Corallococcus caeni: one gene and its partner. The main gene of each other region encodes a partner of the protein of the gene in region 2 in a complex. Links are inferred from orthologs where the notes say so. Each region holds a gene or a part of one and is shown on either strand. Other genes may lie near its edges. The genes, in order: accD and accB.

Region 1 (9,117 bases), 1.2 Mb from region 2 along the record:
AACAGGGCCCGCATCATCGGCCCCCGGTCCTTGTCCGCCACCACCCCGAAGACGAGGTGCAGCGGCCTGCCCGCGTAGAGGGCGCGCAGGGCCTCCAGCAGCACCGCCACGCCCGCCGGGTTGTGTGCGCCATCCACCACCACCGTCGGGCCCCGCGCCAGCTCCTCCAGCCGCCCCGGCCAGCGCGCGGTGGCCAGGCCCTCGCGCGCGGCCTCCGGTGTCACCGCCACGCCCCGGGCCTGAAGGGCCTCCAGGCAGGCCAGGGCCACCGCCGCGTTCTGCCGTTGATACGGACCGCGCAGCGCGAGCGTGATGCCGTCGAGCGACCAGTCAGCGCCCCGATATGACAGCGTGTCATTGGACCCCGGGACGATGCCGAAGTCGCGGCCCTCCAGCCGCACGGGCACGCCCAGTTGCTCCGCGCGGCGCACGAGCGAGTCCAGGGCCTCCGGCTCCTGCTTCGAGAGCACCACCGGCACGCCCGCCTTGAAGATGCCGGCCTTCTCCCCAGCAATCTCCCGGAGCGTGTGGCCCAGGTACTCCATGTGGTCGAAGGACACGGGGGTGACGCACGTCACGACGGGGTTCGCGGCGGTGGTGGCGTCCAGCCGGCCGCCCAGCCCCGTCTCCAGCACGGCCACGTCCACGCGCTCGCGGGAGAAGTGCCAGAGCGCGACCACGGTGCCGAACTCGAAGTACGTCATCGGCTCCGTCAGCGCGGACGGATAGCGCTCCAGCACCTCCAGGATGCGCTGCCCGAAGACGTCGTCCGGGATGTCCTCGCCACAGACGCGGATCCGCTCGTTGACGCGCACCAGGTGGGGGGACGTGTAGAGCCCCACGCGGTGGCCGGCGGCCTCCAGCGCACGCGCCACGAAGGCGCAGGTGCTGCCCTTGCCGTTGGTGCCGGCGACGTGCAGCGCCGGGTAGTCGCGCTCGGGGTGGTCCAGCGAGGCGAGCGCGTCCCTCACCCGCTCCAGCCCCAGCTTGATGCCGGAGGGGTTGAGCGCCTGGAAGAAGCGCAGGGCTTCTTCCGGAGTCCGTGGGGCGTCCATGGGTGGGAGGCCCGCCGCCCTACCCCAGCATGCCCATCAGCTGGCCCAGCTTCCCGCGCAGCTCCTTGCGGTGGACGATGGCGTCGATCATCCCGTGGTCCAGCAGGAACTCCGAGCGCTGGAAGCCCTCCGGCAGCTTCTGGCGGATGGTCTGCTCGATGACGCGCGGGCCGGCGAAGCCGATGAGGGCCTTGGGCTCCGCGAGGATGATGTCGCCCAGCCAGGAGAAGGACGCGGCCACGCCGCCCGTCGTGGGGTTGAGCATCACGGAGATGTACGGCTTGCCGCTGGTGCGGAAGCGGGCAATCGCCGCGGACGTCTTCGCCATCTGCATCAGGGAGAAGATGCCCTCCTGCATGCGCGCGCCGCCGGAGGCGGAGAACACCACCGCGGGGCACTTGAGCTCGAAGGCGCGCTCGAACACGCGCGTGACCTTCTCACCCACCACGGAGCCCATGGAGCCGCCCATGAACTCGAAGACGAAGCAGCCCACGGAGACGGGGTGGCCCTCGATGCGGCCCACGCCGGAGATGAACGCGTCGTTCTCCTCCAGGTTCTTGCGCGTGGACTTCAGCCGGTCCTTGTACTTCTTGGAGTCGGTGAAGCCGAGCGGGTCCTGGGGCTCCAGCTCCTTGTCGAACTCCTCGAAGGAGTCCGGATCCAGCGTGGCCGCGAGGCGCGCGCGAGCCGTCCAGGCGTGATGGTGCTCGCAGTGCATGCACACCATCCAGTTCTTCTCGAGCTCCTGGCGGTAGATGATTTCGTCGCACTGCTCGCACTTGGCCCAGAGGCCCTGCATGCGGGAGGGCTGGGGCTCGGCGGCGGGCTCGGAGTCGACGGCGATGCGGGGCTTCTTGGAGAACCAGGCCATGAGGCCCGGGGGTTAATCCGGCGGCCGCGGGCCGTCAATACCCCCGTACGGCGCGCCGCGGCACGACCGCCCCTAGAACTGGAACGTCTCCCCCAGCTCCAGGACGTTCACGGGCAGCGGGGCCAGCTCCTTCTTGAGCTGGGTCACGAACGCGGGCTTCAGGTGGTAGAGCATCACCTGGGCGCCGTTGCGGTCGAACTTGCGCAGCTCCGAGCCCACGGTGGCGGGCGTCAGGTGGCCGGAGATGTCCGCCAGGGCCTGGAGGCTGTTGGGGAAGCTGGCCTCCAGCAGCAGCGCCTTCAGGTTCTTCGTGGCGTTGAGCGCCTTCCACAGCTTGTCCGTGGGGCCGGTGTCGCCGCTCATGGCGAGCGACGACTTGCCGTCGCTGATGATGAAGGCGCACGACTCCACGGGGTGGCTCACCGGCACGCTCTTCACGGTGTAGGGGCCCACCTGGAAGGTGCTGCCGGCGCGGAAGGTCTTGATGGCCAGGACGGGCTTGTGGCGCGTGGGGATGCGCGTGAAGTCCGGCCACAGCGAGTTGTTGAACATGTTCTCGCGCAGCGCCTTGGCGCACTCGCGGGAGGCATGGATGGTGACGGGCCTGTCGCGCCGGCCGATGACGAGGTCGGCGAGCAGCGGCAGGTCCTTCACGTGGTCGAAGTGGCTGTGGCCGACGAGCACGTCGTCCACCTTGCACAGCTGCTCCAGCGAGAGCGTCCCGGTGAGTGCGCCCGCGTCGAGCGCGAGCACGTCGTCCACGAGGAAGCAGGTGCTCCTGCACGTGGGAAGCTCGCCGCCGTGGCACCCGAGGACTTGCAGCTTCACGCTAGAGGTCTCCGAACTTCCACTTCATCTCGAGGTAGTTGAGGAAGTCATGCAGCCGGGCCGTGTCATACACGGTGAGCCTGTCACCGCTGCGCTCGATGAGGCCCGCGCGCTCCAGGCGCTCCAGCATGCTGCGCACGGCGGGCTCGCCCACGCCGATCTGCCGGGGCATCTCCCGCACGGCGAAGTCCACCTCCACGCCCTCCTCCAGCGGCCGGCCGCGCGTCTGGCAGGCCTGGAGGATCTGGTGCACGACGCGGCTGGCGGGGTCGCCGTGGAGCAGGTTCTCAATCTGGGCGTCCGCCTCGGAGAGGCGCTCGGCCAGCTTCTTGATCATCCGCACGGCGATCTCCGCGTTGCCGCGGATCATCGCCTCGAAGGTCTTGGGGTCGATGACGAGCAGCTTCGCGTCGTCATGCACCACGGCGGAGGCGTTCCGGGGCTTGTTGGAGATGATGGCCATCTCGCCGAAGAATTCGCCCGGGCCCAGCACCGCGAGCACCTTCTCCACGTCGCGCACGCGCTTGGAGATGGCGATCTTCCCGGACTGGATGACGAACATCTCCTTGCCGATCTCTCCCTCGCGGAAGAGCTCGGTGCCCTTGGGGAACTCCTTGCCAAAACGTTGAAAGAGGGTTTCCTCGGCGCCCATCTGGCCCGCGAGTCAATCAGCCCCCATCCCACCGGTCAAATATCCCAGACCGATATCGTGCGGGCGCCCGAGGGCTGCGTGCCGCCGCAAACCCGACAGGTGCTCGCCGAGGCCCGAGACAGGGGCCTCCGGGAGGGGTACAAGGCCGGCCCGTGGGAACGACCTACAAGCAGTCCGGAGTAGACATCGAGGCCGGCGACGCGTTCGTCGAGAAGATCAAGCCCCATGCCGCGCGCACCACGCGCCCCGAGGTGTTGGCCGGGGTGGGCGGGTTCGGCGGCCTGTTCGCACTGCCGCCCGGCAAGTACCAGGCGCCGGTGCTGGTGGCGGGCACCGACGGGGTGGGCACCAAGTTGAAGGTGGCCTTCCTGGCGGGTCGCCACGACACGGTGGGCGTCGACCTGGTCGCCATGTCGGTGAACGACATCCTCACCTGTGGCGCGGAGCCGCTGTTCTTCCTGGACTACTTCGCCACGGGGAAGCTGGAGGTGGACGCCGCGGCGGAGGTGGTCAAGGGCATCGCGCTGGGCTGCGAGCAGGCGGGGTGCGCGCTCCTGGGCGGGGAGACGGCGGAGATGCCGGGCTTCTACGCGCGGGGCGAGTACGACGTCGCGGGCTTCTGCGTGGGCGTGGTGGAGCGCTCGGCCATCATCGACGGCAAGACGGTGAAGCCGGGGGACGCGCTCATCGGCCTCACGTCGTCGGGCCTGCACAGCAACGGCTACTCGCTGGCGCGCAAGGTGCTGCTGGACGACGCGAAGCTGCCCCTGGACATGACGCCGCCGGGGCTGGACCGGCCGCTGGGGGACGCGCTCCTGGAGCCCACGCGCATCTACGTGAAGGACGCGCTCGCGCTGTGCCAGGCCGTGAAGGTGAAGGGCATGGCGCACATCACCGGCAGCGGCATCCCGGGCAACCTGCCCCGCTGCCTGCCGGACGGGACGCGCGCGGTGCTGACCGAGTCCTCGTGGAAGAAGCCGGCCATCTTCGACCTCATCGCGAAGACGGGCGGCGTCGCGCGCGACGAGATGTTCAGCACGTTCAACATGGGCCTGGGCCTCATCGTCGTGGTGGCGAAGGAGGACGTGGCGAAGGCGCTGGAGGTCCTGCGCGCCCGGGGTGTGGAGGCGTCCGAGGTGGGCCGGGTGGAAGCGGGCCAGGGCGAGGCCACGGCGGTCATCGACCCATGAGCGCGCGGCGGGCGCGGCTGGGGGTGCTCGTCAGCGGCGGCGGGAGCAACCTGCAGGCGCTGCTCGACGCGGCCGGGCAGGCGGACTACCCGGCCGAGGTGGCGTGCGTGCTGTCCAACGTGCCCACGGCGTTCGCGCTGGAGCGCGCCCGGAAGGCGGGCGTGCGCGCGGAGGTGGTGGACCACAAGGGCTTCGGGTCGAAGGCGGACTTCGAGGCGGCGGTGCTCGGCGTGCTGGCCGACGCGGGCGTGGAGTGGGTGTGTCTGGCGGGCTTCATGCGGCTGGTGAGCGCGGACTTCCTCAAGCGCTTCCCGGGACGCGTGCTGAACATCCACCCTTCCCTGCTGCCCGCGTTCCCGGGCCTGCATGCGCAGAAGCAGGCGCTGGAGCGCGGCGTGAAGGTGGCCGGCTGCACGGTGCACTACGTGGACGCGGGCACGGACACGGGCCCCATCATCGCGCAGGCCGCGGTGCCCGTGCTGTCGGAGGATGACGAGGCGAGCCTCAGCGCGCGCATCCTCGCGGAGGAGCACCGGCTGTATCCGCTGGCCGTGCGGCTGGCGGTGACGGGCGCGGTGACGCTGGACGGGACGCGCACCCGGGTGGATGCGCGGGTGACGGGAGACGCCGGCGCCCTGCGCAGCCCGGGTGCCCCGAAGTGACGAAGGTGGAGGGCCTGTCGGAGCACGCTCCGTCTTCCGGGAGCGATGCCGTGGCCCAGGAGGCTCGACGGGCGGCCCTGCGCGAAGCCCCCACGGTGCTGGTCAGCGCGTGCCTGCTGGGCGAGGCGTGCCGCTACGACGGACGCTCGCAGCGTTCAGAGCGCGTGCTCGCGGCGCTGGAGGGCAAGGCGGTCATCCCCATCTGTCCGGAGGCCGCAGCGGGCCTGGGCATTCCGCGGCCTCCCGTGGACCTCGCGGGTGGCACGGGCGTGGACGTGTGGGCTGGCCAGGCGCGGGCCCTCACGCGGGAGACGCGCGAGGACCGCACCGCCGCGTTCCAGGAGGGCGCCAGGCTGGCCCTGGACGCCGCGCGGCGGTTCGACGTCACGGTGGCGCTGCTGAAGGAGAAGAGTCCCTCGTGCGGCAGCCAGCGCGTCTACGAGACCGGCGTGCTGCGCCCCGGTGAAGGCATCACCACCGCGCTCCTGCGCGCGGACGGGCGCACCGTCGTGAGCGACGAGGACCTGTAGCCCCCTCGCGCGGGCCACTGCCGTCCCCGACTCGAAGGACACATCGGCCGCGAGCCGGGCAGTCGCGGCGCCATCACTGCGTTCGCGGATCAGCCCAGCGCGGGCAGCTCCAGCTCGTCTCCCGGCCGGGGCGCGAAGCAGGCCTCCACCTCCGCGTCCGTCACCTCCGCGAGCGTGGCCGGGCTCCAGCGCGGCTTCTGATCCTTGTCCACCAGGACCGCGCGGATCCCCTCCTTGAAGTCCGGCCGCGCGGTCAGCGCCTGGCTCAACCGGTACTCCATGCGCGCCGTCGCGTCGTAGTCCTGGCCGCGTCCGATGCGCAGCTGCCGCAGCGTCACCCGGAGGCTCGTGGGCGACATGCGCAGCAGCGTCGCGCGGGTCTCCTCCGCCCACGCCGTCCCCTCGCGCTCCAGCGCAACGAGGATGTCCTCCACGCGGCTCCCCTGGAAGCACCGCGCGATGACGTCCGCCCGCGCCGCGAGCCCCGAAGGGCCCGGCTCCTGATGGAAGCCCTGGAGCACGCGCGCCGCCACGTCGCGCCCCGGCCCGCTCCAGTCCGCGGCCACCAGCGCGTCCAGCACGTCCTCCAGCCGCGAGGACTCCACCCGGTGCGTCGCGTAGCCCAGCCACAGCGCATCCGCCGCGTCACACCGCGCGCCGGTGAGCCCCAGGTACGTCCCCGTCTCGCCGGGGAAGCGCGGCAGGAACCAGCCGCCGCCCACGTCCGGGAAGATGCCGATGGCCGTCTCCGGCATCGCGAGCAACAGCTTCTCCGTCACCGCCCGGAAGGCCCCGTGCACGGACAGCCCCAGCCCGCCGCCCATGCAGATGCCGTCCACCAGCGCGATGAACGGCTTCGGGAAGTGGTGGATCCGGTGGTTGAGCGCGTACTCCGCGAGGAAGAACTCGCGCGACAGCGGCGTGCCCGCATCCGGCCGTGCGACCGAAGCAGCCACCGCGCGCACGTCCCCTCCCGCGCAGAACGCCTTGCCTCCCGCACCGCGGATCACCACCGCCTTCACGGACGGATCCGCCGCCCATGCATCCAGCCGGGGATGCAGCGCCCGGCACATCTCCAGCGAGAGCGCGTTGAGCGCCTTCGGTCGGTTAAGGGTGACCAGGCCCACGGCGCCCCGCGTCTCCAGCAGCACGTCCTCGCTCATGCCGTGGGGGATATCAGCCCGGAAGGGGCTCGCACGTGAGATTCGGGGGTGACATGGCGGCCAGAATCGGTATTGGGAAGAACATGACTCCCGCAGCCGCCCCCCTGCTCGCCGCCGTCTTCGACATGGATGGCACGCTCGTCGACAACATGGACTTCCACAACCGCGCCTGGGTGTCGCTCGCCCGGAAGCTCGGGCTGGAAGGCCTGACGGCGGAACGCTTCCAGAGCGAGTTCGCGGGCAAGAAGAACGAGGAGATCCTCCCGCAGCTGCTGGGCCGCAACCTCTCCGTCGCGGAGCTGGACGCGCTCGCCGAGGAGAAGGAGTCCCACTACCGCGCCATCTATCGGCCCTACCTGACGCTGCACCGGGGCGCGGAGGGCTTCCTGCAACGGCTGCGCGACGCGCGCCTTCCCATGGCCGTGGCCACCGCCGCGCCGCAGGGCAACCGCGAGCTGGTGCTGGACGGGCTCTCCGTGCGGCCATTCTTCGCCAGCATCGTCGGCGCCGAACAGGTGACGCGCGGCAAGCCCGCGCCGGACATCTTCCTCGCGGCGGCCCGGGCGCTGAACGTTCCCCCGGAGTCGTGCCTGGCCTTCGAGGACGCCATCAACGGCGTGCTGTCCGCGCGCGCCGCTGGAATGATCACCGTGGGCATCACCACCACCACGACCGCGGAGGCGCTGAAGAAGGCGGGGGCCCACTACACTGCCCCGGACTTCGACACGCTGCCTCCGGAGCTGCTCGCGCGCCTGTTCAGCTCCAGGGTCTGAGGGGACCACCCGCCCCACCCCGGGTCCGGCCTCCCGGAAACCCGGGCGCCAAAAGGGCGCCAGACGCGGTGACGTTGTGTAGTGTTCGGCGGCCATGTCGACGTCCGCCGCCAAACTCAAGCTCCCCTCGGGCCCGTCCCGGCACGTGTACGACGTCATCGTGCTGGGCAGCCAGGTCGGAGGCGCGCTCGCCGCCGCGCTCCTGGCGAAGCGCAACCACCGCGTGTTGCTGGTGGAGCACGACGGCATGGGGCCCGGCTACGAGCACGACGGCTTCGTGCTGCCCTACGCCCCCTTCGTCGCGCCGCCCCTCAAGGCGATGCCCGCGGTGGAGGAGGCCCTCAACGAGCTGGGGCTGTCCACCGCCATCGGCCGCGCGCTGCGCCCCCACGCCCCGGAGCTCCAGCTCGTGCTGCCCAGGAACCGGGTGGACCTGCCCGGGGACGCCGCCCGCCGCCGCGCGGAGCTGACGCGCGAGTTCGGCGAGGCCGGCGAGGGCATCCAGGGCGCGCTCACCGGCAGCGCCGCGCAGCACGAGGCCACCGACGCCTTCTTCAAGGAAGGCCCCCAGCTGCCGCCCGACGGCTTCTTCGACGGCTGGAAGCTCAAGGGGCTGATCAAGGACCACCCGGCCCTGGAGGCCGCGCCGAGGCTGGCAGGCGAGGACCCCGCGCTGTCGCTGGTGCGCGGCCTGCTGCCCTTCCTGGTCCACCTGGAGAAGCCCTCCGCGCCCCTGGCGCAGACACGGGCCCTGTCCCAGGTGCTCACCGCGCCGTCCACCTACCCCGGCGGCATGGACGCCCTGCGCGACGTGCTCACCCGGCGGCTGACGGAGCTGGGCGGCGACGTGCTGGGCCGCGACAACCCGGCGGGCTTCATCGTGGAGGAGCTGGCGTTCGACGGCAGCAAGTTCTCCGGCGTGAAGCTGGTGCGCTCGGACACGCTCTACCGCGCGTCGTGCCTGGTGACGGCCACGGACTCCGGGGCGCTGCGCCGGCTGGTCACGGACAAGAAGCACAACCGCGGCCTGCTGGAGCACCTGGATCAATCCAACATCAAGTCGCTGCTCTTCAGCGTGAACTGGGTGGTGCCGGAGGCGGCGCTCCCGCGCGGCATGGGCGAGCTGGTGCTGGTGGACACCCAGGACGCGGAGCTGGGCCCGCTGCTCGTGCAGCAGCACCCTGCGCGCACCTCCGCGGGCACGGGGGGCAAGGACGTGGAGGGCGTGCGCGTGGTGTGCGCGGGCGCCTTCGTCCCGGCCACCGCGCGCGACGAGGGCGAGGAGCACCTCAAGGTGCTGGCCGAGCGCATCGACGCGCACCTGGACCGGCTGATGCCCTTCACGAAGCAGCACCGCGCGCTGCGCTCGGTCCCCTACCTGGACGCCGGGGGG
Region 2 (16,671 bases):
GGCGGTGATGTCGTCGAGCGTCACCTCCGCGCGCTCCACGTCCAGCAGCCCCTCGTCGGGGTCCAGCGCGCCGGTGAAGCCCAGCTGGCCCAGCGTCAGCTCGCCACCGCCCGCGCCCAGGCGCACCAGGCCGCGCCGCGCGCCGACCTCCAGCTCCATCACGCCCCAGTGCTCCACCCACCCCACGTCCAGGTTCTCCACCTCCACGCCGCGCCCGTCCGGCAGCGCGAGGCGCACCTCCGCGCCGGTGATGTCCAGGCGCCCCACGCCCACGCGCGTCAGCGGCGTGAGCGGGCACGTGCCGTCGGAGGAAGGCGGGCTGGACGCGGGCCGGGACAAATCCAACGCCACGCGCGGATGGCGCACGCGCACCTGGCCCAGCATGAGGCGGCGCGACAGGGGCGACAGGAAGCCCAGCGCCACCTCCGCCTCGTCCGCGGCGAACAGCGGCGTGTCCGTGCCGCGCGCGAACACCGACACGCCGTGCAGCACCACGCGCGAGCCCAGCGGATCCAGCTCACACCGGCCGATGCCCACGTCCACGCCCAGCAGGTCCGGCAGGTGCCTGCGCGCCACGGTGCAGGCCGCGTCCCAGGTGAACGGCTGGCGCAACAGCAGGATGCTCCCCGACACCACGAGGAGCACCCACAAGAGCGCCTTGCGCGCAGCACTGTTGCGGCTGGGGAGGGACAAGCCGCTAGAGCTTACCGAGTCCCTCGAGGTAGCGGTCGATCTCCGCCAGGTCGATTTTGGTGTTCGCCGTCCGGGGCAGCGACGTGGCGGGAGCGCTCGCCCGCTCGCCTGCCTGGGCAGCAGCCGAGCCGCCCTGGAGTCCCAGGTTCGTCCCGATGCGGTGCACCAGCTCCGCGCTGATGGTCTCCGAGCGCGCCAGGAACGCCTCGAAGAGGGCGTTGTCGCACAGGGTGTTGATGACGCGCGGGGTGCCGCCGGAGTGCTCGTGCACGGCGAGCAGCGCCTCCGGCGTGAAGGGCATGCGCGGGCAGCCGGCGAGCCGCAGCCGGTGCTTCACGTACGCCTCGGTGGACTCCGCCGTGAAGGGCTCCAGCTTGTAGCGGAGCGCCACGCGCTGGGCGAGCGGCGGGTCCAGCTTCAGGTTCTTCTCGATCTCCGGCAGGCCGAAGAAGACGAAGGAGATGAGCTTGCGCTCCGGCACTTCCAGGTTCAGCAGCCCCCGGAACTCCTCCATGATCTCCCGCGTCTCCAGCATCTGCGCCTCGTCGATGAGGACGACGGCCTTCTTGCCGGACTCGTAGATTTGCAGGAGGCGCTGGTAGAGCTGCGACAGGAGCGCCAGCTTCTCCTGCGCGGGGTTCTCCACGCCCAGTTGGAGCGCGATGCGGCGCAGGAGCCACTGGGCGGTGATGCCCGAGTGGATGATGACGAGCAGCGCGGCCTCGTACTCGGACTCCGGAAGCGAGTCGAGCATGCGCCGGGCGAGCGTCGTCTTCCCCGCGCCGATGTCGCCCACGAGGATGGACAGACCCTTCATGTAGCCCACGGCGTGCATCAGCCGGGTGAGGGCCTGCGAGTGCTGCGCGGAGTTGTAATAGAAGCGGCTCACCGGAGCGTTGGAGAACGGCTCCTGGGTGAGTTCGAAGAAATCGAGGTAGGTCGTCATCTCTCGCCGGGCCTCGTGGGGACGCGCTACACGTACCCTACTTTACGAGCCTTCGGCGCGCCCGCCGCTTGAACCGGTGCCGGCGTCGCGGGCCCCTTGCCAGCGCGGGGCAGCGGGTCCTCCTCGGGCGCGGTCAGCGCGGACAGCCGCGTCACCTGCGACCCCACGTCGCGGTACTTCGCGTCCATCGCGGCCACGCGCTGGAAGTGGAAGAGCGCCTTGCCCTGCTCGTTGAGCGCGTCGTAGGCGCTCGCCAGCTCGAAGCCCAGCGCCTTGGCCACCTCGCCCGTCGCGAGCACGTTGGAAAGGCCTTCCTTGAACACCTGCACGGACTCTTCCGGCTTGCCGCGCAGCGTGTGCAGCATGCCAATCATCGTCAGGCAGTCCAGCTCGCGCGGGGTGCCCATGCAGCCCTGGCGGGCCACCTCGAACTCGTGGACGGCGTCGTCCAGCAGGCCCATTTCCTTGTAGGCGATGCCCAGGTCGTAGTGCGTGTCCACGTCCTCGGGCTTCACCACCTTGGCCAGGCCCTTCTTGAACTCGGCGAAAACCTCGTCCACCGAGTACTGGAAGTCCTCGTCCGCCGGGGGCACCGCCGCCAGCGACTCACCGCCCAGGTCGTCCAGCTCACCGGCCAGCTGCGCCGCCAGGTCGAACGCGTCGCCACCACCGCCGCCGTCGTCGAGCGACGCCTCCGTCACCGGCTGCACGGAGGGCACGTGCACGGGCTCGGAGGGGGCCTCCTCCTCGGGGGCCGCGCCACCGCCGGCCTCCAGCTCCTCCAGCCGCGCCATCAGCTCCCCGGCGCGCACGTGGCCCGGGAACGCGATGGCCACCGTCTCCAGGATCTCGCGCGCCTCTTCCAGCAGGCCCTGGTCCAGGAAGAACGACGCCTCGTCGCACTCCTCGGAGGCAGGCTCCTCCTCGGGCTCGGGCTCCGGCGCATCCGCCAGGGCCTCGGGCTCCGGTTCAGGCTCCGGCGTGTCCTCGAGCGCCTCGGCCTGGGGCTCGTCGTAGGACAGCTCCTCCATCGGCGCGAGCACCATGTGCGCGGCGGTGGGCTCGTCGTCGTCCTCGTCGCCCAGCGACATGCCGCCCGTGTACGCGGGCTCTTCCGCGGGCGCGGCGAAGCTCTCGTCCAGGCCGGCGTCGTCCAGCGCGGAGGCGTCCAGGGGCGCGAGCCCCACGCGCGTGGGCGCGTCGTCGTCCTCGCCCAGCGACATGCCGGGGTCGACCAGCGCTTCGTCGTCGCCGTCGTCCAGCGTCGGCAGCTGGCGCGTGTCCGGCGCGGCCTCCTCCAGCAGCGCGCGCGACGGGGACAGGATGCGCGTGGGCGGAGCCTCCTCCTCGTCGCCCAGCGACATGCCGCCCGCGTCGTCCGCGAGCACCATGGGCTCATCCCCGCCCACGTCCGCGAACGAGTCCTCCGCGTACGCCAGCGCGTCGTCCGAAGCGACCAGCGGCTCGTCGTCCAGGCCGCCGGAAGCGTCTCCGCCCAGGCCCGGCTCGTCCGCGAGCACCAGCGAGTCCTCGTCGGACCCCATCACCAGGTCGTCCTGCGGCGGCAGGTCGTCGTAGACGGCGTTCTCGGCGGAGCTGATGGGCTCGCCCATCACCGCTTCCTCGCCGCTCAACGTGGTCTCCGCGACCTCGTCGTCGACGATCTCATCCGAGTCCGACCCGTGGCTCAGCGCCGCGAGCGCCAGCTCGTCGCCCTCCGGCTGCGCGAGCGCGTCCTCCGGCGGATCCGCGACGAGGACCTCGTCGTCGTTGGAGTCCACCAGGATGGCGTCCTCCTCCAGCGACTCCACGCCCGGCGTCGCCACCGGCGCCACGAAGCCCCCTTCCGCGCGGAGCACGGACAGGAAGGCGGGCACCTCGGGATGCGCCGGGTTCTCCTGGAGGATGGTCGCCAGGTACGGCTGCGCGCGCTGCACGTCCGCGCGGCGCGTGCACAGGCGCAGCACGTTGAGCAGCTGCTCCGACGCCTGCGCGCCGTTATTGGCCGCCACGTAGATGTGGTACGCCTTCTCGTGCGCGTCCAGGTTCTCCGGATCCACGGAGAAGACCTTGCGCAGGTGCTCCAGCGCTTTGTCGTGGAGCCCGTACTTCACGTAGACGTCCGTCTCCGTCAGCAGCTTGGCCAGCTGCTCGCGGCTCATCCCCGCGGGCGGAGGCGGCACCACGGCCGCGGGCGGCGCGGCGGGCGCGGGACGGGACGCAGGCGCCGCGGCGGCGGGAGCGCTCCATGCGGGCGCGGCCTCCTCGGCGTGGTGGTGCGCGGCGGGCGCGGGCTCCGGCTCGGGTTCCGCGACGGGGCCCCGGCGCGCGAGCAGGTCCGGGTCCTGCGGATCCAACAGCTCAATCTGCGTCCACACGCCGTCGGACTCGGCGGTGCGGCCGCGCTCCTGGTGGATCTTCGCGAGCTCCTTGTAGACGGACACCGTCTTGGAGACCTGGCCCAGCCCCTGGAACGCCTGGGCCAGGAGCGTCAGCGTCTCCACGTCGCGGCCATCCGCCTTGAAGCAGACCTGGAGCTTGGCGAGCGCGCGCTTCTGGTCGCCGCGCTGCAGGTACGACGCGGCCAGCTCCTTCGCGAGCGGGAGGTTGTCCGGCTCCAGCGCGGAGAGGCGCTCGGCGACGCGAAGCCAGTCATCCGCGCGGGCGTTGCGCTTGAGGTACTCCGCGGCGCGCTTGAACTCCTGCGCCGCTTCCTTCGTCATGTTCTCGCGCGCGTACAGCTCCGCGAGCTTGATCTTCGACGCCACGTTCTCCGGGTCGAGATCCACCATCTTCTTGAGGGTGTCGAGGCTCGACTTGGTGTCGCCCGCCTTGTCGTAGTGGTTGGCGACGATCTGGAAGTACGCCATCGCCTCCGACATCAACCCCAGCTGCTGGTGCAGCTCCGCCAGCTTGAGGTTCACCTCCAGCAGGTTCGGGTTGAGCTTGAGGACCTGCTTGTAGAGGGCGACGGCCTTGAGGAAGAAGCCGTCCGAGGAGTAGCTCTCCGCGACCTTGGTGAAGAAGTGCGCCGCCTGCGCGTTGTCGTTCTTCTTCTGGTACAGCTCCCCCATCTTCTGGAGGACCCGGATGTCCTTCGGGTCGACCTCCAGGACCTTCTGGTACTCCTTGATGGCTTTGTCGTACGCGCCCTTCGCGACCAGCTTCGCGGCGGCTTCGATGATCTTGTTCTTGTCCATCGAGCGTGCGCTTCCGACAGGCAGAAACCCCGAGGAACTTCGCGGGTTTCAGTCCTTCTCTGGGGGGGAGCGTCGGAGGCTAACGGAATCCTCCGACGCGGGTCAAGAAACAGCCTTCCATCCCCCGGGGCTGGATCACCCGCCTGGACGCTCGTCCGCCCGGCGGGTTTTCCACGTCCTTGCGGTGCGCGCTACGGCGTCTCTTCCACGGCCTTCTTGAGCCGGCGCGAACCCGTCTCGCTCGCCAGCAGGCGCTCCACGAAGCGGGTGTCGTAGTTGCCCTCCTGGAAGGACTCCTCCGCCAGTGCGGCCCGGTGGAACGGGATGTTCGTGCGGATGCCCTCCACCACGTACTCGGAGAGCGCGCGCTGCATGCGGCGGATGGCCGTCTCGCGGTCCTCCGCGTGCACGATGAGCTTCGACAGCAGGCTGTCGTAGTACGGCAGCACCGTGTAGTTCTCGTACGCGGCGGAGTCCACGCGCACGCCGTAGCCGCCCGGCACGCTGTAGCCGGTGATCTTTCCCGGCCACGGCGCGAACGTGACGGGGTCCTCCGCGTTCACGCGGCACTCGATGGCGTGCCCGCGGATCTGCACGTCCTCCTGCTTGAAGCGCAGGGGGTGCCCGTAGGCCATGCGGATCTGCTCACGGACCAGGTCCACGCCCATGACCAGCTCCGTCACGGGGTGCTCCACCTGGATGCGCGTGTTCATCTCCATGAAGTAGAACTCGCCGCGCTCGTCGAGCAGGTACTCGATGGTGCCCACGTTGTTGTAGCGCAGCTTCTTCATCGCGGCGACGGACACCTCGCCCATGCGCTGGCGCAGCTCCGGCGTCAGCGCGGGGGACGGGCTCTCCTCGATGAGCTTCTGGTGCCGCCGCTGCACGGAGCACTCACGCTCGTTGAGGTGGATGATGTTCCCGTGCTCGTCCGCGACGATTTGAATCTCGATGTGGCGCGGCTTCTCCACGTACCGCTCGATGTAGAGGTCGCCGTTGTTGAAACTGGCCAGGGCCTCCGCCTGCGCGGTGGAGAACGCCTGCGCGAGCACACCCGGCTCGCGGACGATCTTCATGCCCTTGCCGCCGCCGCCCGCCGCCGCCTTCAGGATGACCGGGAAACCGATCTCCTTCGCGAACGCCTCCGCCTCGCGCGGATCCTTCACCACGCCAGGGCTGCCCGGGAGCAGCGGCATGCCGGCCTCGCGGGCCGCGGCGCGCGCGCGCACCTTGTTGCCCATCAGCCGCAGCATCTCCGGACGCGGGCCAATGAAGCGGATCTTGCAGTTCTCGCAGACCTCCGCGAACTCGGCGTTCTCCGACAGGAAGCCGTAGCCCGGGTGGATGGCGTCCGCGCGGGTGATCTCCGCCGCGGAGAGCAGCTGCGGCACGTTGAGGTAGCTCTCCTTGGACGGAGGCGGCCCGATGCAGACGGCCTCGTCCGCGAAGCGCACGTGCAGCGCGTGGGCGTCGGCGGTGGAGTGCACCGCCACGGTGGCGATGCCCAGTTCACGGCATGCGCGGATGACCCGCAGGGCAATCTCCCCGCGGTTGGCGACCAGGACCTTCTTGAACACGGCCGTGCTCCTTCGCGAGGGCCTTGAGGCGCGTCCCGCCCGGAACTGGGCCGGACGCGCCTGACAAAGTGAGACTCAGGCCGGCTCGATGCGGAACAGCGCCTGGCCGAACTCCACCGGGCGACCGTTCTCCACGAGGACCTCGGCGACGCGGCCGGAGACCTCGGACTCGATTTCGTTCATCAACTTCATCGCTTCCACGATGCAGAGCACCTGGCCCTTGCGCACCACCGTGCCCACGTCCACGAACGGGGGCTGGTCCGGCGCGGGGGTCCGGTAGAACGTCCCCACAAAGGGGCTGGTCACCAGGTGGCCCGGCTTCTCCGCGGGCTTCTCCGGCGCCGGCGCGGCGGCGGGGGCCGCGGCAGGGGCCGCACGAGGCGCGGCCGGAGCGGCGTAGTCCACCGGCGGCGACACCGTCACCCCGGGGCCCGACGGCGCCGTGTGGTGGACGATGGTCGTCTCCGGCGCGTGACCGCGGCGGATGTAGAGCTTCTCCGGACCCCGCGTCCACACCAGCCGGGTGACGTCGGAGGCCTCCAGGATTTCGACAATCTGCCGGAGGGCGTCCACGTCCAGGGACGTGGTGCCCGCATCCCGCCCGGAAGCCGCGCCCGAGGACTCGGCCGGCCGGGTTGCCTTGCGCTTCGTTGCCATTCAGACCCCTCCGGGTCGCCAGGTGAAGGGAAGACGCCCTAGCCCGCGGTCGCCACGCGGGTGAGGTACTTGCCACCTTCACGCGTGTCGATCTTCAGCACGTCACCCTCGTTGATGAACAGGGGCACGTTGACGGTGAAGCCGGTCTCCAGCGTCGCGGGCTTCATCGCGCCGGACACGGTGTCGCCGCGCACGCCGGGGTCGCACTTGACGACCTTGAGGTCCACGGAGTTCGGCAGACCGACGGAGATGGCCTTGCCGTTCCAGTAGAGGACCTCCACCGGGGTGTTTTCCTTCAGGAAGTTCTTCGCCTCGCCCAGCACCTTCTCCGTGATGAAGGTCTGCTCGAAGGTCTTCTTCTCCATGAAGTAGTACTCGTCGCCGGACGAGTAGAGGTACTCCATGTCCTTCTGCTCGATGTCGGGGACGCCCACCTTGTCACCGGACTTCATGGTGGGCTCCAGCATGCGACCGCTGAGCAGGCTGCGAATCTTGGTCCGCACGAAGGCGGAGCCCTTGCCCGGCTTGACGTGCTGGAAGTACTCGATCACGAACGGTTCGCCGTCGATCTCGATCTTCAAACCATTGCGAAATTCAGAGGTGTCGACAAAACCGGCCATGGGGACCGACTCCTTCAGCCTGACCAGACTGACGTAAAGACGAAAGCCCGGGGTGTCTAGCCCATGCCCTGTTTCCTGCAAAGGGGAAAGCGGCGGCACGCTGCGTCGCCGGGCAGGCCCGACAAGCCCCTGCCCGAGCGGACGTGCGTGACTACAACTCCGCCTTCACCTGCGGCGCGGTGACGCGCAGGACATAGCGCCCCTTGCCGAAATTCCCGTCCGCGCGCAGGGCCAGCACCAGGAAGTACTCCGGCGTCAGCAGGCGCATCACGGTGAGGACCTTCTCGCTGTTGACGGACACCTCGGTGACGGTGCCCGTCTTCAGCGACTCGGCCGCGTTCTTCAGCTGCGTGAGCAGGTTGGCGTACTCCACCCAGGTACCGGAGACGTCCAGCTCCGTGGCCTCGTCCTTCTGGAACGTGTCCACGGAGATGCCGTCGAAGCCCATCACGCTGCACGCGAGGGCCCCGTCCACCTGGTTCACCACCGCTTCAAGGTGCGTGCGAAAAGACATGGTTCTCCCAGGGCCGGGGGGCGTGGGCCCGGTTCAGACGCACTCGGGGTAGTTGCCGTCCTGGCCACCCGTCGAGTTGCACGGGATGACGGGCTGGATGACCTGCCCCGGGGTGCAGGCCGGGATGGGGCGGGTCGCCGAGTAGGCGTCGATGGCGTAGACGACCTCGTTCGTCTCGAAGCTCTTGCCGCCCGAAGCGAACTTGCCGGCGAACTGGACGGTGACGCGCACCTGGACCGTCCCTCCCGACGCGACCGCCTGCGACAGGGCCTGCGCGGCCTCCGTCGTGAGCAGGTCGGCCACGAGCGTGTTGCCCTCGGAGGCGGGAGCCAGCCCCGCCGTGTAGGGCACCTCTCCGTCGGGGATGGAGAGGCTCGGCGTCGACTCGTAGGACAGCTTGAGCGTGTCGACGATGGCGGTGCCGGCCCCACCGGAAGTGCTGTCCGGCTCCAGGGGGACGTCTCCGACTTCGATGGGCGTGGAGGCGTAGCTGTTGTTCACCACGAACGCCAGGAGGTAGCGGTCCCCGTACGCGAGGTTGAGCGAACCGCTCGCGAGCCCGGCGCTGTCTGCGGCGACAACACAGGCCGCGTTGGGCAGCTTGGTCTGGAGGATCTGGACGACGGGTGCACTCTCTGAGCACGAGCAGAGCCCGAGCGACAGGGCCGCCGCGATGAAGAAGGGCTTCATTGGAATGGTCTCTCCCAATCAGGGCGCGATGCCATTAGAGGCTCTGCGCGATGGTCTGCCGGTTGAGGATGCGGGGCGTGATGAAGATGAGCAGCTCCTGCCGCTCGTCCGTGTCGTTGGTGTTCCGGAAAAAGAAGCCGAGCACGGGGATCTTCGACAGGAAGGGCACCGAGTTGGTCCGGGTGCTGCCCCGGCGCACGTAGATGCCGCCGATGACCGTCGTGTCGCCGTCCTTCACCAGGACCTGGGTGTTGGCCTCCTTGCGCTGGATGGAGGGCTGGCCGTTGGCGCCGGTGTTGGACGGGTCCGGCTGGTTGTTCTGCGCCGCGATGGACATGAGGATGCTGCCGTCCTGGGTGATGTGCGGCGTGACTTCCAGCGACAGGCGCGCTTCCACGAAGGTCGTGTTCACGCCGCCGGCCGACGTCTGGCTGAACGGGATGGACAGACCCTGGCTGATGCGGGCCGTGTTGTTGTCCAGCGTGGTGACCTTGGGCGAGGAGATGGTCTTCACGGTGCCCTCCGTCTCCGCCGCGGACAGGCGCAGGTTGAGCTGCACGGCGCCGCCCGCGGAGCCGAAGGCGAAGCCCATGGCGCCACCGAGGCCCTCACCCACCGCCGCCGGCAGGTTCACCGCGAAGTTGGGCTGGGTGGGGACACCCGGCGCCGCGCCGCCCGCGCCGCCCGTGACGCCGACGGTGCTGGGGAAGATGAGGCCGGTGGGGTTGCCCGTCGCGGTGGACAGGCGCGTCTGGCCGCCCCACTGCACGCCCAGGTTGCGGCTGAAGGTGGTGCTCGCCTCCACGATGCGGCTCTCGATGAGGACCTGCGGCGTCTGCGTGTCCAGGCTGCGCACCAGGGCGCGCGCCTTCTCCGTGTTGGAGCGGATGTCCTTGATGATGAGCACGTTGGTGCGCGTGTCCACCGTCACCGAGCCGCGGTCGCTGAGCACGTCCTTCACGCGCGACGACATCTCACCGGCCACCGCGTAGTTCACAGGCACCAGGCTGACCAGCAGGTCCTCCTGCTGCTGCAGCGACTTCTTGCGCTCCTGGCGCAGCCGCGCCTCCTCTTCCAGGGTCTTCAGCGGCGCGATGCGGATGATGTTGCCCACCTGCTCCTGGCCCAGCTGCTTGGTGCGCAGGATGAGGTCCAGCGCCTGGTCCCAGGGCACGTTGCGCAGGCGGATGGTCACGCGGCCACCGACGTCGTCGGCCACCACGATGTTGCGCTTGGAGATCTCCGCGATGACGCGCAGCAGGTTCTGGATGTCGATGTCCTTGAACTCGAAGGACACGCGCTTGCCGCGGTAGCGGGCCTGCTGGGGCGCGCCCTCCGCCGCGTACGCCGGGGCCTCCGCCGTGAAGCCGGCGGTGCGCTGGGTGACGGCGACCTCCTCCGTCTTCACGCCCTGCACGTCCAGCCGCCAGCTCAGGCTGTTGGCGCCCTGGGTGACGTTCTCCTCGATGGCGCCGTCCGCGGCGACCACCAGGCGCACCTTGCGGCCCTCACCGGGGACGCTGAAGGCGCTGATCATCTTCACCGGCGTGTCCAGCGCGCTGGTATCCAGGCTGCGCTCCAGCTTCTTGGGCAGGCGCGCGTTCTCCAGCGTCAGCACCGCGCTGCGCGGATCCGGGCGGTCCACCTTCCACGCCGTCGCGCCGGACAGCTTCAGCTGCACGCGGCCGCCCGAGGGGCTCTCGTCGAAGGACAGGTCCTTGACCTCCACCACCGCCGGCTGCGGCGCGGCCTGCGCCACGGCGGGCTGCGGCTTCGCGGCTTCCTGCACGGGCTGCGGGCGCAGGGGCTCGGTCTCCGCCACCGCGTCGCGGGGCTGGGACGGCTTGGGCTTGCGCGCCACCGCGCTTCCCAGCACCACCTCCAGGCCGCGCTCGGCGCGGTCCACGCGGTACGCGGGCATGTCGCCCTTGGCCACGAGCACCAAGCGGACCTTGTCCTCGTGGGCGCCCACGCGCACGTCCTTGAGCAGGTTGCCCTTCACCTTGGGCGCCTTCGCGCTCAGGCCCACGCCGTACACGTCCACGGCCAGGCGAGGCGGATCCACCAGCTCCAGGACCTCGTAGCGGGCGATGTCGCCGTCGGCGGCGACGCGCAGCGCCTCGCCGTTCATGGACAGCTGGGTGATGCGCTGGGCCGGGTGGGCCACCTCGCGCTCATCCGCCTCCGTGGCGACGACGTTCTCACGGCCCGGCGCCTGCGACGGCGCGGACTTGGAGGAGGTCCCCTCCTCCGGCACCACCGCCACCATGGCCTCCACCGGCGCGGGCGCGGCCGCCGGAGCGGGCGCGGCCTTCACCGGCGCGGCGGCGACCGCCTGGGCGGCGGCGGCCTTCGGCGCGGCGGGCTCCGCCGGCTTCACCTCCGCGGGAGCCTGGGCGGTCGCGGCGGCGGGGGCCACCGGCGAACCGTCCACGGAGATGACCACGCGGTTGCCCTCCGCGCGGACGTCGTACTGGGAGGCCTGGTCGAGCGCCACCAGCACGCGGCCCACGCTGGCGCGCGCGTCGGAGAACTGGGCGGCCACCACGCCGGACACCGGACCGGTGCCGTCATGGTGCCCCTTGATGCCGGTGGCGTCCGCGGACGACAGGTCCACCACCAGCCGCTCCGGCCCACTGAGCCGGAAGACGGTGAAGGTGGGCGGCCGGGTCCCGGTCACCACGACCTGGGCACCGGCTCCCGTCCGGGACACCTGCAGGTCCCGCAGCGTATTGAGATCCGCGCCGTACACCTTGGCGCTTGCCAGGACGACCGCCCATGCGGCCGCCATGATCCACTTGCCCCTCGTCACAGCGCTCTGCTCGAGCATGCGTCCCCTCAACAAGTTGGAAGCGGGCGACGACTGCCCGCGGGCGCGCCGTGGGGCGCTACTCCCAGTTCTTGCCCGTCATCAGGTTGTATGCGGGGTCCTTCACGCCATCCGCCTTGAGCTGGAGACTCACCGGGTTGCTGATGAGCTCGCCCTTGGCACCCGTGAAGACCTCGGTGACGGTGACCGAGTCCCTTAGAATCTGTGTCACCTTGCCGCCCTGGCGCCCCACGCGGGTGTTGCGCCGGACGATGTGGCCGCGACCCAGGGGGTCCTCGACCATCGCCAGCGGGCTGGAATCCCCCGTGACGACCGCCACCAGCTTGAGCTGGTCGAGGTCGAACACGCACAGGGGTTCGTTGCAGGCTCGCTCCGGTGCGTCACGCGCCACCGGCCCGAGCTCTTCCAGCGGACTGCGGAACGGATCCCGCTTGCCCACCGGACTGTAGGTGTAGACGAACGCTGGCGCCGCCGACGCCTCGGTCTTCTCTTCCACCGGGGCCGGCGCGGGGGCGGCGGCCTGGGGGGGAGCAGGTGGCGGAGCTGGTGGCGTGTCCTCACAAGCGGACAGGGTCAGCGCCATCACCGCAGCGGTCATCGTGGACTTGAACGTCTTCATCCGCGTCATCCCTTGTCGCCCCAGTTGCCAGGCGGATCAAGTTTCTAGTTGCTCTTCGTCTCGATGAACCGGAACGTCGTCGCCAGGAAGCTGCTCTGGAGGACCACCTTCTCGTTCTTCAGGGTCGCGTTATCGAGCTTGATGTTGTTGACGTTGACGATGCGGCGCATGTTCGCCATCTCCTGAAGGAACATGGCGATCTCGTGGTAGTTGCCGCTCACCGTCATCTTGATGGGGATGCGCGCGAAGAACTCGCTGCCCTCGACGTACTCCTTGTCGGGCTCCACGCGGGAGATCTCCAGGCCGGACTTCTTGCCGATGTCGTTGATCTGCGCGAGCAGCTCTTCCATGTCGCGCCGCTCGGGCAGCTCCGTGAGGGCCTCCGCCAGCTTCTGCTCGAGCACGTCCATCTCACGACGGCGCTCGTTGAGGTTCTGGGCGATCTCGCTCTTCTCCGCGAGCTCCAGGTCCAGCGTCCGGCGCTCGGACTGGCGGCGGGCGATGTCCTCTTCCGTGGGCTGGATGAAGGAGAAGAAGTTGCCCACGGTCAGCAGGACGACGAGGGCCGCGAGCCCGCCGAACTTCGCCGCGGGAGGGGCCTTCGCGAGTTGATCCAGGTATTTTTCCATGACAGGGGTCCTTCGCCGCCAATCAGATGGCGTAGTTGGCGGTGAGGGTGAGCTTGAACTCGACGTAGGACGCGGCGCCGGCCGTGCTGGGCCGGGTCTGCACGGCGTTGGTCAGTTCGATGTTCCCGAAGAAGGGCTTGATGTCGCCGGAGGAGAACTCCTCCACGTTGGCGGTCTCCGTGTTGAAGAGCTCCACGCGCGCCGTCTTGCTGGCGCCGCGGCCCTGATCCACCAGGCGCCCCATGCCCTTGGGCGTCCACACCATGCCGCCCAGGCCACGCATCAGCTCGGCGACCTCGTCATGGCTGACGGCGGAGCCGTTGATGGTGACGCTGTTGGAGGCCTCCACGAAGTCCTTGAGCCAGACCTTCTTGGGCATGGCGGAGGACAGCGCGTCCAGCATGCGGACCGGCCCGTTGCGGCCCTTGCGCAGCGTGTCCAGCACCGCGAGCTTCTTCTCCACCTCCGCCTTGCGGGCGTTGATGTTGGTCACCTCGCCGATGACCTTCTCCAGCTCCGCGATCTTCGCGCGCGTCTGGGCGATGCCCTGGTTGGCCCGCTGCAGCTCGCCGTCGCGGTCCGCGTACCAGAAGTAGTTGCCCACCACCGCGGCGATCAGGACCGCGGCGTAGAGGGCCAGCACCTGCCGGCCCATCTCCCGCTTCTTCACCGCCCGGACGGGCAGCAGGTTGATTCGGATCATCATGTGCGTTCAGTTCCTCAAGGTCAGAGCGGTATCAGCCCAGCTTGTCGCCCGGGCGCCGGAGCGCCAGTCCCACTGCCACCGCGGCCATGGGCGCCACGTCCATGATGAACGCGGGGTCGAACTTGCGGTTGTCCACTTCAATCTTCCGGAACGGGTTGAGGATCTCCACCGGCACGCCGGTCCGCGCCTCGATGGTCTTGAACAGGGCGGGGATCTTCGCGGTGCCGCCGGAGAGGTAGACCTTGGTGAAGTTCGAGTCCGCGGCGGTGCCCGCGTAGAAGTCCAGCGAGCGCTGGATTTCGCCGGCCACCTGCTCCGCCACGCTGGAGAGGACGCGCTCCACGTCCTGGGGAACGACGGCGTCCGCGTCCGCGCGGTTGCCGCCGATCTTCAGCGCCTCCGCCTCCTCGTAGGAGACGTTGAGCTGCTTCTGGATCTCTTCGGTGAACTGGTTGCCGCCGATGGTCACGTCACGGGTGAAGACGGTGACGCCGTTGGCGATGATGTTGATGTTCACCACGGAGGCGCCGGCGTTGATGAGGACGACGGTCTCCTTGTCCGGCAGCTCGTAGTTCGTGGAGAACATGTTCTGGACGGCGAACGCGTCCACGTCCACCACCACCGGCGCGAGGCCCGCCTCGGAGACCACGGTGGTGTAGTCGTTGATCATGTCCTTCTTCGCGGCCACCAGCAGCACGTCCATCTGACCGGTGGCGTCGTTGCCGCCGCCGTCGAGGATCTGCGTGTCGATGTTCACGTCCTTCACGTCGAAGGGGATGTACTGCTCCGCCTCCCACTGGATGCTCTCCTCGAGCTCTTCCTGGCTCATGCGGGGCATCTGGATCTTCTTGATGATGACCGAGTGGCCGGACACGCCGATGGCGACGTCCTTGCCCTTGACCTTCAGTTCGGACATCAGCTCCTGGACCGCCTGGACGATGGCCGTGGAGTTCATCAGCGCGCCGTCCACGATGGCTTCCGGGGGCAGTGGCTTCATTCCGAAGCTCTGGAGCGCGTAGCCGACTTCGCCGCGCTTGCGCTGCTCCTTGAGCATGATCATCTTGATCGACGTCGACCCGATATCCAGCCCGAGTGCCAGTTTGCCCTTCGCCATGCGTAACTCCATCGGAGAGGGGGCCAGCGTAGCACCGGCTTGATACCCCTCCTAAAAAGTGCGTGGCGCCCGGCCGCCCTGCGGACGGGAGAGCGCCGTGAAAGCCAACCACGACCGCGCCCCCGACCCACCTTCGCGGAGGCCCGATTTTCCGGCCCCGGACGCGTTCCGTCAAATGGCGCCGGAGGATTCCTGCCGGAGGATTCTTGAAAGGTCGGCGGCCGGGCCGCTCCCCTGCCCTCAGGTCCGGGTGCCTTCCGCGTCCGGATCGATGCCGTACTCCTTGATCTTGTAGAGGAGCGCCCGGTGGCTGATGTCCAGCACCTCCGCCGCCCGGGTGCGGTTGCCCTTCGTGCGCCGCAGCGCCGCCCGGATGTAGGACTCCTCCAGCTCCCGGATGGCGCGCTTGAGCGACAGGTCGGCTGCGGCCTGTAGCGGCGCGGCCGTCCCGGCCGGAGCGGGTGCGGAAGCCGCCCACAGCTTCTCCGGCAGGCTGCCAGGCGCGACGTGGGTGCCCTCCGCGAGCAGCACCGCGCGCTCCATGGCGTTCTCCAGCTCGCGCACGTTGCCCGGCCAGCCGTAGGCCGTCATCAGCGCCTCCGCTTCCGGGGTGAAGCCCTCCACCGGTGGATCCCGGTTGAGCTCGCGGTTGAAGCGGTGGAGGAAGGCGCGGGCGAGCAGCGGGATGTCCTCGCGACGCTCGCGCAGGGGCGGCAGGGTGAGGTTCACGACGTTGAGGCGGTAGTAGAGGTCCTCGCGGAAGTCGCCCTTCTCCACCAGCTTGCCCAGGTCGCGCAGCGTGGCGGCCACGACGCGCACGTCCACGCGCTCCACGCGGCTTTCGCCCACCGGCCTGATTTCACCCTCCTGCAGCACGCGCAGGAGCTTCACCTGCGCGCCCAGGGGCAGCTCGCCCACCTCGTCGAGGAAGAGCGTGCCGCCGTCGGCCTCCGCGAACAGGCCCCGGCGGGCGGTGCGCGCGTCGGTGAAGGCGCCCTTCGCGTGGCCGAACAGCTCGCTCTCCAGCAGGCCGTGGGGGATGGCGCCGCAGTTGACGGCGACGAAGGGCATGGCGGCGCGGCGGCTCTGGCCGTGCAGCTCGCGCGCGATGAGCTCCTTGCCGGTGCCGCTCTCCCCGGAGATGAGCACCGTGGTGTCCACGGGCGCGACGCGCGCGAGCTGCTTGAGCACCGCCTGGAGCGCGGCGCTCTGCCCCAGGATGTGGCCCCCGGACGCGCCGGGCAGCTGCGCCTCGTGCAGCCGGCGGTTCTCGCGCACCAGCCGCTCGCGCTCCTCCGCCTTGCGCAGGACGAGGACGATCTCCTCCGGCTTGAAGGGCTTCTGGACGTAGTCGTAGGCGCCCGCCTGCACCGCCTCCAGCGCCTGCTCCTGGGAGCCGTACGCGCTCATCACCACCACGGTGAGGCCGGGCTGCTCCGCGAGCGCGGCCTTGAGCACCGACAGCCCGTCGCGCTTCGGCATGCGCACGTCCGTCAGCAGGACGTCGTAGGCGCGGGCGGACAGCTCGCGCAGGGCCTCGTCTCCGTCGGCGACGGCGCGCACGTCGTAGCCCTTGTCGGTCAGCACCAGGGTGAGGATGTGGCGGATGGACGGCTCGTCGTCGGCGACGAGGACGGTGCGGAAGAGGGGCATGGGGTGCCCCCCATCATACGCCGGTCCGCCGCCGTCAGGCCGCTGGCAGGGACAGCCGGAAGCACGCGCCGCCGCCCGCGTCGTCGCGCGCGTCCAGCCGGCCGCCCATGCCCTGGGCCAGGTTCAGCGACACCGCGAGCCCCAGGCCCGTGCCCTGGCGCCCCTTGGTGGTGAAGAACGGCTCGAAGAGGTGCGCGCGCACCTCCGGCGACAGGCCCGGGCC

The links.
Region 1: the proteins of accB (region 2) and accD are in contact, whole or in part, in a solved structure (PDB 8UXZ), measured with the Escherichia coli proteins. The link is inferred for Corallococcus caeni from one-to-one orthologs.

The regions. Positions count from the first base shown.
Region 1 is NZ_BTTW01000001.1:388,269-397,385, forward strand. Bases 1-2,804 are described here. They hold accD (acetyl-CoA carboxylase, carboxyltransferase subunit beta), read right to left. Parts: upstream 1,927-2,804; coding sequence 1,075-1,926; downstream 1-1,074. Other genes in these bases: AABA78_RS01615 (bifunctional folylpolyglutamate synthase/dihydrofolate synthase), read right to left, coding at 1-1,055; AABA78_RS01625 (MBL fold metallo-hydrolase), read right to left, coding at 1,999-2,754; AABA78_RS01630 (Crp/Fnr family transcriptional regulator), read right to left, coding at 2,756-2,804. In the rest of the region: more of AABA78_RS01630, read right to left, coding at 2,805-3,406; purM (phosphoribosylformylglycinamidine cyclo-ligase), read left to right, coding at 3,559-4,596; purN (phosphoribosylglycinamide formyltransferase), read left to right, coding at 4,593-5,258; AABA78_RS01645 (2-thiouracil desulfurase family protein), read left to right, coding at 5,255-5,788; AABA78_RS01650 (enoyl-CoA hydratase/isomerase family protein), read right to left, coding at 5,878-6,951; AABA78_RS01655 (HAD family hydrolase), read left to right, coding at 7,035-7,724; AABA78_RS01660 (NAD(P)-binding protein), read left to right, coding at 7,819-9,117.
Region 2 is NZ_BTTW01000001.1:1,549,990-1,566,660, forward strand. Bases 5,283-7,985 are described here. They hold accB (acetyl-CoA carboxylase biotin carboxyl carrier protein), read right to left. Parts: upstream 7,074-7,985; coding sequence 6,492-7,073; downstream 5,283-6,491. Other genes in these bases: accC (acetyl-CoA carboxylase biotin carboxylase subunit), read right to left, coding at 5,283-6,416; efp (elongation factor P), read right to left, coding at 7,112-7,693; AABA78_RS06240 (roadblock/LC7 domain-containing protein), read right to left, coding at 7,845-7,985. Also shown: AABA78_RS06210 (translocation/assembly module TamB domain-containing protein), read right to left, coding at 1-693; AABA78_RS06215 (ExeA family protein), read right to left, coding at 698-1,639; type IV pili formation protein SgmX, read right to left, coding at 1,666-4,839; more of accC, read right to left, coding at 5,031-5,282; more of AABA78_RS06240, read right to left, coding at 7,986-8,207; AABA78_RS06245 (hypothetical protein), read right to left, coding at 8,241-8,897; AABA78_RS06250 (type IV pilus secretin PilQ), read right to left, coding at 8,932-11,727; AABA78_RS06255 (pilus assembly protein PilP), read right to left, coding at 11,786-12,346; AABA78_RS06260 (type IV pilus inner membrane component PilO), read right to left, coding at 12,391-12,975; AABA78_RS06265 (PilN domain-containing protein), read right to left, coding at 12,998-13,681; type IV pilus assembly protein PilM, read right to left, coding at 13,713-14,795; AABA78_RS06275 (sigma-54-dependent transcriptional regulator), read right to left, coding at 15,036-16,448; AABA78_RS06280 (sensor histidine kinase), read right to left, coding at 16,483-16,671. UniProt on the Escherichia coli protein: This protein is a component of the acetyl coenzyme A carboxylase complex; first, biotin carboxylase catalyzes the carboxylation of the carrier protein and then the transcarboxylase transfers the carboxyl group to form malonyl-CoA.